Regions from separate parts of the Kosakonia calanthes genome, predicted to be linked through region 2. Evidence: predicted binding sites of a transcription regulator. Region 2 holds the regulator's gene; the other holds the start of a gene.
What was found. Region 2 encodes CRP, which controls carbon source genes, mostly activating them, when cyclic AMP is high. Its sites were predicted from a motif close to ATGTGANNNNNNTCACAT; they were not measured.
Positions count from the first base shown of each region.

Region 1 (7,430 bases), 410 kb from region 2:
ATGCTGCTGACCGCGCTGCTGGTGGCGGTAAAAGTGAAAGTGAAAGCGTAAAAAAATCGCGTAGCGTGAATTCGTAGGCCGGATAAGCGTAGCGCCATCCGGCAAATTGCCCGGTGGCGCTGCGCTTACCGGGCCTACAAAACCTCGGCATATTGCGGGTTCTGACCGCTACGCGGCGCGCATTTTGCGGCGGGAATCGAGGGAAATCAGCATCACCGACGAAACAATCAACAGCGTGCCTAACCAATCCGGCAGCGAAAACGCCACGCCGAGCAGCACCACAGAAAGCAGGGCGCTGCTGAGCGGTTCGGCGCAACTCAAAATGCTGGCTTTCGAACCACCAATCATCTGCGCGCCTTTCAAATACAAACTAAAGGTCAGCGCTGTGCCGATCACCACCAGGTAGAAGAACGCCATCAACAGGCTGCCATCAACCACAAACTCATCCCCCTGCCCGGCGAAAAATGGCACCAGCATCAACCCGGCCAGCAACATGCTCCAGCCGACAATCGGCAAGGTGCCGTAACGGGCAATCAACGCTGAAGGATAAGTGGTATAAAACGCGGCGGAAAACGCCGACACAATACCCCACACCAGCGCTTGTGAGGAAATCGACAGTGACGTCAGGTTGCCGTGCGTCACCAGTAAAAACGTACCGATAAGCGAGGTCAAAATCGCCGCCGTTACCGGTAGCGTCGGGCGGGCTTTTCGCGCCAGCGCAAACCACGCCACGATGATCGTCGGGGATAAAAATTGCAGCACCGTCGCGGTGGCGGCGTTGGATTTTTCAATCGTCAGCAGAAAAGTAAGCTGCACGACCATGGCGCCAAACAGCGAGAAGAATAATAGGCTGAGCGCGTCTTTGCGGTTTTTCAGGATGGCGAAGATTTTGTCGCCGTGCACAAACGACAGCGTTAACAAAATCACCCCGGTGAACAGCAGCCGCGTCATGGTTAACCACGGCGCCGAAATAGGGCTTTTGTCCATAATGTACTGGGCGCACACCCCGGAGCTGCCCCACAACACAGCTGCTGCCAGTACGTACAGCATCCCTTTTTTTGTCGAACCCATTACTCACCCAACTTTGTCATGCTGATTACTTATCACCAGGGCGCGAAGCATAACACATGCACAGGGTTTAACCGGAGGCGGTTGAGGGTGACCGCCTCCGGTTTATTGCATCAGAACCAGGCTTCCCACATCGCGCCGATGTTCAGCGAATCAAGCGTGGTGTCGTCGGTGCCGGTCACGCGCGCGGTGCGTTTGTTATCCACTTCGCCGCCGGTCACGTAGAAACGCAGCATCGGGCGGAACTCCGGCCCCATCGCAATCGAGATGTTTTGCGACAGCGTGACTTTCCAGCCGTGGTTGTCGCCGCCGTCGTCATAATCGACGCGCTGATAACCCGCTTCCAGCCAGGTGGAGTGCACATCGTTCCACCAGTGCATCGGGCGAACAATCGCGCCGTAGTTGCGGCGATTATCGGTTTTGATGGTGCTGTTGTCGTAATCATGGAAGGCCAGCAGATAATCGACCTGAGTTTGTTGCGTGAACTTGTAGCTGCCTTCGAAGCTGGCGTAAATCGCCGTCAGATCGTCGGTTTTGTTAAACACGCTATTGTCTGAGTTATCAGAATAGCGGGCGATCACTTTGTTCACGCCGTGATCGTTGGTGTGGCTGAGCACCACGCCGCCTTGCCAGGCATGCAGGCGCTCGTCGCGATCGACGGCTTTCGAGTCGAAGCCGTAGTTGGCATAAACTTCGAGATCGAGCGGCCCGACTTTCATGCCGTGGACTTTGGAGGTCACCGCGTAGTTGCCTTTATCGCCGACGTTGGAGCTGCCGGTACAGGTGATGCGCGACGGGTTGGATTCATCTTCCATCACTTCCGGGCTACAGGATTCGATGGAGCCAACGGCGGCAACGTCAAACTGCACGCCGCCGATATCGAAGTTTTTCACCCCTGCGCCCTGGCCGTCGTGGTTCATCCAGAAGTAATCGTTGATGCCCTGTTGCGGGCGCTGGTGGAAATCACGTCCCGCCCAGAAGTAAGCGTTCGGGTTGGAGGCCAGCAAGTTGGTCACCCCGGCGTAGGCTTTCTTCAGGTTAACTTCGTCACCCCAGTGATCGAACATCACGTTGATATCCCAGATCGCGCCGTTATCGCCTTTAAACGCTTTCGAGAGCTGGAATTCGCCGCCGTTGCCTTCGTTCCCCAAACGACCAATCGCCGATGCGCCGTTGTACGAACCGTCAACACCCACGTATTTCTGATCGCCGGACTGGAAATGCGCGCCGTAACGGGCGTAACCGCTGAATTTCACGCCGTAAGGAATCGCCATATCCGGGGTTTGCGCGGTGCTTTGCGGTTCAACCACCACATCGGCTTTTTGATTAATTGCTGTGTCCATTTTGGCCTGGCGTTCCGCCAGCGCTTTATCCACCGCTTTTGCCACGATGGCGTCAATTTGCTCTTGCGTAAATTCTTGTGCGAAGACGGAGCCAGAGCAAAGCGTAGCCGCAACCGCCAGCGCCACTGGAAGTTTTTTATTTATCTTCATGGTTATCTCAATTTAGTAAGTTGTTCTCAGACAATAACCTTCCGGCCCGCAACGGGCAGAAATATTGCCATCATCAAAACAAACTGCTTTATTTTATTAAGTGAGGTACAGATTCATTAAGATTTACCGTAATCAATTCTCCATTCAGTTACGCTGATAGAGCTGAATAATCTCCTCGGACAATTCACGCGCTAATAACGACGTCATTAAATGATCCTGCGCATGCACCATAATTAATGTCATGGGCTGGCGGGCTTCACCGGCATCCTGTTCAATTAATTTGGTTTGCATCTGGTGCGCCTGGCGCGCGTAACCATCGGCTTCCAGCAACAACAGCTTCGCTTCTTCAATGTTCCCTTCCCGCGCCGAGCGCAGTGCTTCAAAGCAGAGGCTGCGCGACTGCCCGGCATTAACGATAATTTCCATTACCGCTTCTTCAAGTGCGACCATAAACATCAATCCTGAGTAAAACCATTTGCGGCGGCGGTGGCGGCAAACCACTCTCCGCTTTTCTTAATGGTACGTTGTTGGGTAGCTAAATTTAATTGCACAAAACCGTAGCGGTTTTTATAGGCATTACACCATGACCAGTTATCAATAAATGTCCACATATGGTAGCCAAGACAATTACAGCCTTCGCTAATTCCTTTATGCAGCCAAATAAGGTGGTCGCGAACAAAGTGAATTCGATAACTATCGTTAATTTGTCCGTTTTCAATAAACCGTTGTTCATTCTCAACGCCCATGCCGTTTTCTGAAATAAAACAGCGTGGGTTGCCGTAATTCACGCGCAAGTTGGTGAGAATATCGTAAATACCCGGTTCGTAAATTTCCCACCCGCGATACGGGTTCATTTTACGGCCTGGCATTTCGTAATAATCAAACAACCACTCTGGCATAAACGGCGAATCGGGATTCACCGCGCTGTCCCGGCACTTTACCCGCCGTGGCTGGTAATAGTTGATACCGAGCAGGTCGATTTTCCCTTCTGCAATCAGCGCGATATCGTCCGGCTGGCAGGCGGGCAACTGATTGTGCTCTTTCAGCAGCGCCACCAGGTCAGCGGGATACTCGCCACGCAGTACCGGGTCGAGAAAACTGCGGTTAAACAGCAAGTCGGCATAATGCGCCGCTTTTACATCCGCCGGATGTTGCGAGCGCGGATAAGAGGGCGTCAGGTTCAGCACAATGCCAATCTCACCGGGGTGATGCCCGGCGCGAAACGCCCGCACCGCGCTGGCGTGGGCCAACACCGTGTTGTACGCCACCGTGGCGGCGCGTTTGAAATCCACCACGTTCGGGTAGTGAAAATCGTACAGATAACCGCCCTCGACCGGCACAATCGGCTCGTTAAAAGTAAACCAGTGATGCACCCGGTCGCCGAACAGCTCAAAACAAATTTGCGCGTAACGGCTGAACGCCTGCACCACCTCGCGGCTTTCCCAGCCGCCTTTTTCCTGCATCGCCATCGGCATGTCGAAGTGAAAAAGGGTGATAAACGGCGTGATGCCCTGTTCCAGCAGTTCGTCGATCACCGCGTTATAAAACGCCACCGCTTGCGGATTCACCTCGCCGGTGCCGTCCGGGATGAGCCGCGCCCAGCTCAGCGAAGTGCGAAAGCTGTTGTGATTAAGCTGCGTTAACAGAGCGATGTCCTGCCGCCAGTGGCGGTAAAACGTCGAGGTTTCCTGCGGCCCAATCTGCTGGTGAAAACGCCACGGCTGACGGGCGAACCAGGCATCCCATGTGGTCGCGCTTTTACCGCCTTGCTCGCTTTCCCCTTCGGTTTGCAGCGCAGAACTGGCGCTGCCCCACCAGAAGTTTTTGGGAAATTGATATTTCATGACCTGCTCCTTTAATTACTGCTGATGGTTTCGGCCAGCGGCGCGCTGCTTTGTGCTTTTTGCTCTTCCGTTTTCAGCAATGAACGCTCATAGGCGCGCAGGAATGGCAGATACATCAAGGCGGACATCACCATACAAATCACGCACATCACCACCGGGCTTAAGGCCCAGTTTGCCGCCCAGGACGCACCGATTGGCGCGGGCGTGGTCCACGGCGTCAGGGAAACGACTTGCGCCAGCAGGCCCATCTTGGTGGCGACGTAAGCCAGCACAGCATTGACCAGCGGCACGCAGACAAACGGGATAAACAGCATCGGGTTCATGATGATCGGCGCGCCGAACAGAATCGGTTCGTTGATATTGAAGAAGCTCGGCACCACGCCCATTTTGCCGATGGTACGCAGATGCGCGACGCGGCTACGCAGTAGCAGGAAAGCCAGCGGTAGCGTTGAACCCACGCCGCCAATCAGCAAATAGTGATCCCAAAAACCTTGCAGATAGACGTGCGGCAATGCAGCGCCCGCCGCCAGCGCGGCCTGGTTAGCCGAGAGGTTCGCCATCCAGAACGGGTTCATGATGCCGGTGACAATCAGCGAGCCGTGAATCCCGGCGAACCAGAAAATCTGGCACAACAGCACAGAGAGCAGAATGGCAGGCAGGGAATCCGAAGCCGACACCAGCGGTTCCAGCAGGTGCATGATCGCCTGCGGCAGGATCATGCCGGTTTGCGCTTCAATAAACAGGTTCAGCGGGTGCAGCGTGGCGATGATCACCAGCACCGGAATGAGGATTTCAAACGAACGGGCAACGCCGGTCGGCACCTCTTTCGGCAGGCGAATGGTGATGTTGTGCTGTTTCAGCCAGGCATAAACCCGCGCGGAGTAAATTGCCGTCAGCAGTGCGGTAAAGATGCCCTGCCCGGAGAGATATTGCGTGGAGATTTTGCCATCCGCATAGGGCGCGGCGACCAGCAGAAAAGCCATAAATGCCAGCAGGCCGGTCATTACCGGGTCGAGATTAAACTGACGACCCAGGCTGGCGCCAATGCCAACGGAGATAAAAAACGTCATCACCCCCATGCTGAGGTTAAACGGCAGCATCAGTTGTTCGCGGTATTCGGCGGAGAAATCGAGCCACGCGCGGGCGAAACCGACGGTGGTGTCGGCGGAAAACGGCGGGAAGATAAACACCAGCATAAACGAGCCGATGATCATAAACGGCAGTGCGGCGGTGAAGCCGTCGCGGATGGCGATAACGTACTTTTGCTGCCCAAGACGACCGGCCAGCGGCGTGATGGTTTGCTCAATAACCGTAACCATTGATTGATATAAGGAACTCATAAGAACACCTATTTAATGCGCCGCTTCAATCAGCGACAAAGCATAGTCCAGTACCTCATTGCCACGTTGCATGCCGTAATCCATCGGGTTGATGGGTTGTACCGGAATGCCCTGAGCGGCGGCCTTTTCTGCCAGTGTTTTTAACATGTATTTAACTTGCGGACCGAGAAGCACGACCTGGTAACGCGGAAACTGCGTGTCAAATTCCGCGACGCCATACGCGTCGATCTCCACCGGGATTTCGCGCGCTTTCGCCGCTTCCTGCATTTTCCTGACCAGCAAGCTGGTGGACATCCCGGCCGAGCAGCACAACATAATCCTGAACATCGTTATCCGTCCTCAAATGTAACGCCTTATTGCGGAGACGATTGGATATCATATGGAAACCGGTTTCCATTTGTTCTCAACGGAAGTGTGATAGCTATCAATATCTATATCAGGCGAGGCTTATTTATTGGATTTACATCACAGATTCTAATGATTTCTTGATAGCAAAAAGCGCTAAATGGAAAATCGGTTTCCATGAAAAAAGGAAACCGTTATACTGCCGATGGTTATATATTAGCCGTTGCTGTATTTGGATTTCGCGGACGCGTTTGGTCGTCCGTCAGGGGAGAAAGATGTCTACAATCAACGATGTATCACGTTTAGCTGGGGTGTCGAAAGCCACAGTCTCACGGGTGTTGAGCGGTTCGCGCGGGGTGAAGGAAGCCAGCCGTCTCGCGGTGCTAAAAGCGGTCGATGAGCTGAATTACCGGCCCAATGTTATCGCGCAATCACTGCTCAGCCAGTCGACAGGCTGCATCGGTGTTATCTGCGCCCAGGAAAATATCAACCAAACCACCGGTTATCTTTACGCGCTGGAAAAACATTTAAGCCAGAGCCAAAAACATCTCCTGTTGCGCTTCGCCAATACCAAAGCGGGGGTGATGAGCGCGCTGGATGAGCTGACCTGCGGGCTGTGCGACGATGTGTTAATTATCGGCGCGCGTTTCCCGCTCTCGATTGATGATGAAAATGTGATTCTGGTGGATTGTGTGGAGTCCGACGACGCCACGCCCAATAGCATCCAATTCGATCGCGCGTTCGCCGCGGAAACCGCCTGCAATTACCTGATTAGCCAAAGCCGCCGGCAGATTGCCCTGATCCACCCGCACAATGCCGCAGCCGAACAGGTGCTCCACGGCTATAAATTAGCACTGGAAAACAATTTCCTGCCGTTTAACCGCAACCTGGTGTTTATGGATGACACCTCATCTTCTGTGGCGCTCCAGGTGTTGCTGAATAACGCGACGACGTTAAATTTCAATGCGTTATTGGTTGCCGACGAGCAAGAAGCGCAGCGGGTGATCCCCCAATTGCAGGCGTTTAATAAATCCGTGCCGGGCGACATTATGGTCTTCAGCCTTGCGGGTTCGCTGCATTTGCCCGGTATTCCGACCATTCCGGCGATTGAATATTCGATGGACGCAATGGCCGCGCGTATTGTTGCGTGGCTCAATGAGAAAACCCAAAGCGTGCTGGGAACTTATCGCGTGCGCGGAGATTTGATTATTCCCGAAATGGGCAAGCGATAATAAATATATAAGGAAGCTTCCTGCGGGAAGCTTTTTATATTTCCGCCGAATATATCCGGATCTAAAGTTAAATTTAAACCCATACCATCTATTTACGAATTGAATATT
Region 1 is NZ_CP151800.1:41,953-49,382, forward strand. It holds gene nepI (purine ribonucleoside efflux pump NepI) at 1-51, shown strand, start outside; gene AAEY27_RS00205 (EamA family transporter) at 169-1,071, opposite strand; gene AAEY27_RS00210 (carbohydrate porin) at 1,182-2,561, opposite strand; gene AAEY27_RS00215 (PTS lactose/cellobiose transporter subunit IIA) at 2,706-3,011, opposite strand; gene AAEY27_RS00220 (glycoside hydrolase family 1 protein) at 3,017-4,405, opposite strand; gene AAEY27_RS00225 (PTS sugar transporter subunit IIC) at 4,417-5,745, opposite strand; gene AAEY27_RS00230 (PTS sugar transporter subunit IIB) at 5,758-6,072, opposite strand; gene AAEY27_RS00235 (LacI family DNA-binding transcriptional regulator) at 6,366-7,322, shown strand.
Region 1: the regulator CRP is predicted to act here: its motif matches at 6,199-6,216, upstream of AAEY27_RS00230 (PTS sugar transporter subunit IIB).

Region 2 (7,430 bases):
ACGCTGATCCGACCTACAAAACCCAGTGGAGCGGATCATTTGTCGGCCGGATCAGCGTCAGCGCCATCCGGCGATTATCGCAGCCGAGCAGGTCTGCTCTGCAAACCCGTTTTTTATCCAGGCGAAGTGCCGTATAGTTTTGCGCAATTTGTACTGCATTCGGCTGAACTCACATGATCCTGCTTATCGACAATTACGACTCCTTCACCTGGAACCTGTACCAGTATTTTTGTGAACTGGGCGCAAGCGTGGAGGTAAGGCGTAACGATGAGCTGACGTTGGCGGAGATTGCCGCGCTGGCGCCACAAAAGATCGTTATCTCGCCGGGCCCGTGCACGCCGGATGAGTCTGGTATTTCGCTGGATGTCATTCGGCATTACGCCGGTAAATTGCCGATTCTTGGCGTTTGCCTGGGCCATCAGGCGATTGCGCAAGTGTTTGGCGCCACCATTGTGCGTGCGGCAAAAGTGATGCACGGCAAAACCTCTCCTATTACCCATCACGGCGCGGGCGTATTTACGGGTCTTAATAATCCATTAACTGTCACTCGCTATCATTCGCTGGTTATCGATCCGCCCACGTTGCCTGAGTGTTTTGAGGTCATGGCGTGGAGCGAAAGCGGGGAGATCATGGGTATTCGCCATCGGCAGTGGGATTTGGAAGGGGTGCAGTTCCACCCGGAAAGTATCCTCAGCGAGCAGGGCCACCAATTACTGCAAAACTTCCTGACACGGTGATTTCTGGTTGCCATGCAGTGATTTTTTATGCATATTTCGTGATTATATTTTCATAATCAATGCGACATAAAACTGGATGGGTATGACATGGCAACTCAGCAAGACGCCGTTACGCGCGCAACATTCGACGAAGTGATTCTGCCAATTTTCGCACCGGCCGAGTTTATCCCGGTGAAGGGAAAAGGCAGCCGTGTGTGGGATCAGCAGGGCAAAGAGTATGTTGATTTTGCAGGCGGTATTGCGGTTACCGCTTTAGGCCACTGTCACCCGGCGCTGGTGGAAACGTTGAAAACCCAGGGCGAAACGCTGTGGCATATCAGCAACGTGTTTACCAATGAACCCGCGCTGCGCCTGGCGCGTAAACTTATCGACGCCACTTTTGCCGAGCGCGTGGTATTTATGAACTCCGGCACCGAAGCCAACGAAACCGCATTTAAGCTGGCGCGTTTTTATGCATCTACGCGCCACAGCCCGTACAAAACCAAAATCATTGCTTTTCATAATGCTTTCCACGGGCGTTCGCTGTTCACCGTGACAGTGGGCGGCCAGCCGAAGTATTCCGATGGCTTCGGCCCGAAACCGGCCGATATCATCCATGTGCCGTTTAACGATCTGCATGCGGTAAAAGCGGTGATGGACGATCACACCTGCGCGGTCGTGGTTGAACCTATCCAGGGCGAAGGCGGCGTGACGGCGGCAACGCCGGAATTCCTCAAAGGTTTGCGTGAGTTGTGCAACGAACACAACGCACTGTTGGTGTTTGATGAAGTGCAGTGCGGCATGGGCCGCAGCGGCGAACTGTTCGCGTATATGCATTACGGCGTTACACCGGACATCCTGACCAGCGCGAAAGCCCTCGGCGGCGGTTTCCCGGTTAGCGCGATGTTGACCACCGAAGAGGTTGCCAGCGCGTTTCATGTCGGTTCACACGGTTCCACCTACGGGGGTAACCCGCTGGCCTGCGCCGTGGCTGGTACCGCGTTTGATATTATCAATACGCCGGACGTGCTGAATGGCGTCAATGAGAAACGCCAGCTGTTCGTTAAGCATTTGCAGCAAATCAACGAGAAATTCGACCTGTTTAGCGATATTCGCGGCATGGGGCTGCTGATTGGCGCCGAGCTAAAACCACAGTTCAAAGGCCGTGCGCGTGATTTCCTCTACGCGGCCGCCGAAGAAGGTGTGATGGTGTTGAATGCTGGCCCTGATGTGATGCGCTTTGCGCCCTCGCTGATCGTCGATGAAAAAGATATCGATGAAGGCATGCATCGCTTTGCGCAAGCGGTAGCAAAAGTGGTTAACGCGTAAGGCGTCGACGAAGCCAATTACCGTGATGCGGGCGCTGACGCCATGCCACTGACGAAATGGTGTGCATGGTGTTCAGATGCCCGATAATCCGCTGTAAATGCTGCTCCAGCGTGCTCATTGGCCCGTGCGTTAACGTCTCCGGTGCTTCCAGAATATTCACATCCCCCGATTCACCCGGCCCGTCATACTCCAGCCGTTGCTGACACCGTTGCAGGGCAATTTCGCATGACTGCAAATAGCGCTGTGCCAGTTCAGGCGTCAGCATGGTGTGCTCGCGCGCCAGCGTGGTCATCGCATTAATATGCTCAACGATAAACTGGCTGTGGGTGACCCACAGTTTCATATCGTTCAGGTAACGCGTGTTAAAACCCGGTTCCTGCATCGCCTGATTCAGCGAGTTAAACAACGCGTTATGCGCCTGGTTAACGCGCATACGCTGCCAGGCCAGCGGCGTGGCTTCTGGGTTATCACTGAGGATCAAGCGAATAGCGTCCTGATCGGTTTCCAGCGCGTCGTGCGCGTTCTGGCGCAGCAAGCCGCTTTGCCACTGCGGCCACAGCCAGACCATCCCGCCGAAGGCAATCAGGCAGCCAATCAGCGTATCAACAAGCCGGGCGATAATGAACTCATCGCCATTTAGCGTCAGGATCTGCAACGTATAAACGGCTGTAATGGTAAAACCGACCATCGCCCAGCCGTAGCTTTTGCGAATAATCAAATAGCTGACCAGCGTGATAAGCAGCATTGCGGCCAGCGTGAAACCGAGTGGCACGTGGAAGTGCAGGGTTGCCCCGGCGATCATCAGTCCCGCAAACGTGCCCGCTGCCCGGTGGACAATGCGCACCCGCGTCGCGCCATAACCGTTTTGCGTCACAAACATCACCGTCATCATGATCCAATACGGCTTCGGCAAGTTCAGGGCGCTGCCCATTAGGCTTGCGATACTGAGCATTACGCTGATGCGCGCGGCATTGCGCAGGGCGGCAGATTTTAGCGACAGATAACTTCTCAGCGCCGGGAAAAGCGGTAAACGGCGCTGCTTCTCGGCCATCAGATCGCGAATATAGAGCGGGCGCTGCGTACGCAGTACGCGGGCGATACGGCTGAAATGCCAGGCGCAAAACTGCCCGACCGGGTTGTCCGGGTGCTGACGGGCGATTTTTTCCAGCGCGCCGATTTGTTTCTCCATGGTGAAACGCGTCGGGTAGCGGTGATAAAGAATGTCATCCGCCAGCACGCGCAGGCGAGCGGCGACGGTTTGCGCATTCCAGCGAATAACCTGCTCGGCGTGGGTTTGCTCGACCAGTTTTTGCACTTCAGCAGGCTGATGCAAACTGACGGAGATATGCTCCTGCAAATCCAGCGCAACCTGAAAGACGCGCAGCAGGCGTTTGTAATCATTGTTTTTATTGGCCGCCAGCATGTGCAACTGCTGGTAGCACTGGCTTATTAAATCTACCGCTTTTTGCTGGCGGGCCAGCAGCGGCGGCAAGGCTTTTTCTGGGTCTGCGTGCTGGGTCAGCAGGCTATATTTTGCCTCGCAATAATCGGCCAGTTGCCGGTAGAGCAAACTGAGCGATTCGCGCAACGGCTGCTCGCGCCACATCCAAAACCAGAACCAGTTAAACAGCCCGTACCAGAGCGTACCCAGCGCGTAAATCAGTAGCGGCTCCCACACCGGCATATTCCCGGCGAGGCTCAACGTAAAGATAGAGGCAATCAGCGAGGCCGGTAATAAACGCCCATGCAGCGCGCTGATTTCCCCCGTTACGCCGAGCAGCAACGTCAGCACGGTCAGGATCAACGGCAAGGGAAAATCGTCGGCAAGCAGTAGTTGAACGGCCAGGCTACAGCCCGCAAACAGCGAGCCGCCAATAATCAGGCGTTTGAAAAAACGTTTGTGGGGTGTATCAAGACCGGCAATGTTGCAGCAGGCGGGAACGAGGGAGAACAGCAGACCTTGTTGTAAATGGCCGACCAGCAAACCAATCGCCACAGGCAAACACAACACCAGCGTTTGTCGCAGTGCGTAGTTGATCTCGGGGTGATAAATCAGCCTGCGCCACATGGGGAAAGAAAAACGGCGCACCGGATAAGCGATGCGCCGTTTTGCAGATTAACGTGTTCCGTAGACGACGATGGTTTTGCCGTGGGCGGAGATCAGGTTTTGATCTTCAAGCATTTTCAGAATGCGACCGACTGTTTCACGGGAGCAACCGACGATCTGACCAATTTCCTGACGCGTAATTTTAATTTGCATGCCGTCAGGGTGGGTCATTGCGTCCGGCTGTTTCGCCAGATTCAACAGCGTTTGCGCAATGCGGCCTGTAACGTCCAGGAACGCCAGGTTGCCGACTTTCTCCGAAGTCACCTGCAGGCGACGCGCCATTTGCGCGGAGAGACGCATCAGAATATCCGGGTTAACCTGGATCAACTGACGGAATTTTTTGTAGGAAATTTCGGCTACTTCACAGGCGGTCTTGGCGCGTACCCAGGCACTGCGCTCCTGACCTTCTTCGAACAGGCCCAGTTCACCGATAAAATCGCCCTGGTTGAGGTAAGAGAGGATCATCTCTTTACCTTCTTCATCCTTGATGAGCACTGCCACTGAGCCTTTGACGATGTAATACAACGTTTCCGCTTTTTCACCTTGGTGAATAAGCGTGCTCTTCGACGGGTACTTATGAATATGGCAATGAGACAAGAACCATTCGAGAGTCGGGTCTGTTTGCGGTTTGCCAAGCACCATGCGCGGTTATCCTCTGTTATAAGCTGGCTCCAGAAGCCGGGCGTAAGGGAACCCTGTTTCTGGGGTTGCAATCAAAGCTTCCCAAATCCCGGGAAGTGGACCGTCAGCGTCATCTGCGGCCTCTAATGTATGATGTCCTTTGCGTACATGCGTAACGTCAATGTATCTCTGTAGCATCCAGACTGTTTTAGCATAGCTTTTAACGCCTGTCTCCTGGTGTCTCGCTTCAGCATGACGCAGGTCGCCTTCCGTTGCGGCTTTTCTTATGTGCGCGTAATCTGTAAAGAAAATTGCAACTCCGGAGTGATGAAAATGCAGGCACGTGTGAAATGGGTTGAAGGGTTAACGTTCCTTGGTGAGTCCGCTTCTGGTCACCAAATTCTGATGGACGGCAACTCTGGCGACAAAGCGCCAAGCCCAATGGAAATGGTTCTGATGGCCGCAGGCGGGTGCAGCGCAATCGACGTGGTGTCGATCCTGCAAAAAGGGCGTCATAACGTCACCGACTGCGAAGTGAAACTGACCTCAGAGCGCCGTGAAGAAGCGCCGCGCCTGTTTACCCATATTAATCTGCACTTCGTCGTCACCGGTAACGCATTGAAAGATGCCGCCGTTTCTCGCGCGGTTGATCTGTCGGCAGAGAAATATTGCTCTGTGGCGCTGATGCTGGAAAAAGCGGTGAATATCACCCACTCCTACGAAGTGATCGAAGCCTGATTACGCAGCCCGGCGGCGCAGTCCGGGCTATATAATCTTTTTCCCTTCCATCAGCCGTTGTACCAGCGGCGTCATGATCAGTTCCATCGCCAACCCCATTTTGCCGCCTGGCACCACCAGCGTATCCATATGCGAGATGAATGAACCTTGCAACATTGCGAGCAACCACGGGTAGTCGATCCCTTCTAAATTGCGGAAGTGAATAACAACAAAGCTTTCATCCAGTGAAGGAATGCCTTTCGCGGCAAACGGGTTGGAGGTATCAACCGTCGGCACGCGCTGAAAGTTGATATGGGTGCGCGAAAACTGCGGCGTAATAAAGTTGATGTAGTCTTCCATCGACCGCACCACGGAATCCATCACCGCTTCACGGGAGTGTCCGCGCTCGCTGGTGTCGCGAATGAGTTTCTGGATCCACTCAAGGTTAACGATCGGCACCACGCCGACCAGCAAATCGACATAGCGCGCAACGTCATGCTGCGGTGTCACCACGCCGCCGTGCAGCCCTTCATAAAACAGCACATCGGTCGGTTCCGGCAACGGTTGCCAGGGCGTAAAAGTGCCCGGCACCTGGTTCCAGGGGACGGCTTCATCGTAAGTGTGCAGGTATTTGCGCGCCTGGCCCTGGCCGGTTTGGCCGTAGTCGCTAAAGGTTTGTTCTAACAGGCCAAAGTCATTGGCTTCCGGGCCAAAGTAGCTAATATGCCGGCCAAGATCGCGGGCCTTGCGGATAGCCATATCCATTTCCGGGCGGGTGTAGCGATGGAAGCTGTCGCCTTCCACTTCCGCCGCGTGCATGTTGAGTTGGGCGAAAATTTTACGAAAGGCGAGGCTGGTGGTGGTGGTTCCCGCGCCGCTGGAGCCTGTAACGGCGATAACCGGATGTTTGGCGGACATAGCTACTCCCTGAATCAACGATTATTTTCAGTATCAAAGCCGCCCGCACCCTGTCATTCGTGGAACTGCCCGCGCGGCATAATGTTCACCGTTTCGTGCAGTTCCGACCACACCAGCACGGCTTCGCCGTGTTGCAGTTGCCGTTTAACGTCGGCGACCTTTTGTTCAAGCGAACGCTCATGTTCACCATAATCGGTGCCTTCGCGCAAGACAAAGCTCTCAATCAGGTTGTCCAGCGTCTGCGCGTCAAGTTCTTGCCACGGAATAATCATGATGCTCCCAAATAGGCGGATAACCAGTCCGGGATGCGCTTCTCCAGCCACATTTCCGGGTGACGGAGTGTTCCGCCGACAAAACCAACGTGACCACCGTGTTCTGTCAGTTGATATTCAATATTCGTGGGTAAATGGCTGGCATCCGGGATCACGTTATGATCCATAAACGGATCGTCTTTGGCGTGGATAATCAGCGTCGGTTTGCGGATAAGCGGCAGCTGCGGCATGGCGCTACAGCGGCGATAGTAATCCAGCGCGTCGGCAAAACCGTGGATTTTCGCCGTGATCATGTCATCAAACTCCCGAATTCGCCGCACCTTTCGCAGCGCCGGCAGCGTGGTTGGCAAAGAACCGGGGTAGGCCCTTAATTTGCGCGCGGCATTGGCTTTCAACAAGTTCAGCAAATAGCGCTGATAAACGCGCGAAAAGCCCTTTTCCATATGATAACTACAGGCTTCCAGCATCAGCGGCGCCGAGACAATCACTGCCGCATCGACAGGCAAACTGTCATCCGCTTTCGCCAGCAAGCAGCCGAGCATATTGCCGCCCAGCGAGTAACCCACGGCGGCGGTCGGTACCGGGCCGAACTCTTCGCGCAACCAGTGCAAAAACCAGGTGCCATCCTCAGTTTCACCGGAGTGATAAATCCGACTCAGGCGGTTTGGTATGCCGCTGCACCCGCGAAAATGCATCACCACGCCCAGCCAGCCGCGCTGTTTTGCCGCATGGATCAGGCCATGTGCGTAA
Region 2 is NZ_CP151800.1:454,412-461,841, forward strand. It holds gene pabA (aminodeoxychorismate synthase component 2) at 174-737, shown strand; gene argD (bifunctional acetylornithine/succinyldiaminopimelate transaminase) at 825-2,045, shown strand; gene AAEY27_RS01920 (YccS/YhfK family putative transporter) at 2,035-4,113, opposite strand; gene crp (cAMP-activated global transcriptional regulator CRP) at 4,162-4,794, opposite strand; gene AAEY27_RS01930 (OsmC family protein) at 5,107-5,511, shown strand; gene AAEY27_RS01935 (phosphoribulokinase) at 5,539-6,408, opposite strand; gene AAEY27_RS01940 (YheU family protein) at 6,462-6,680, opposite strand; gene AAEY27_RS01945 (hydrolase) at 6,677-7,430, opposite strand, start outside.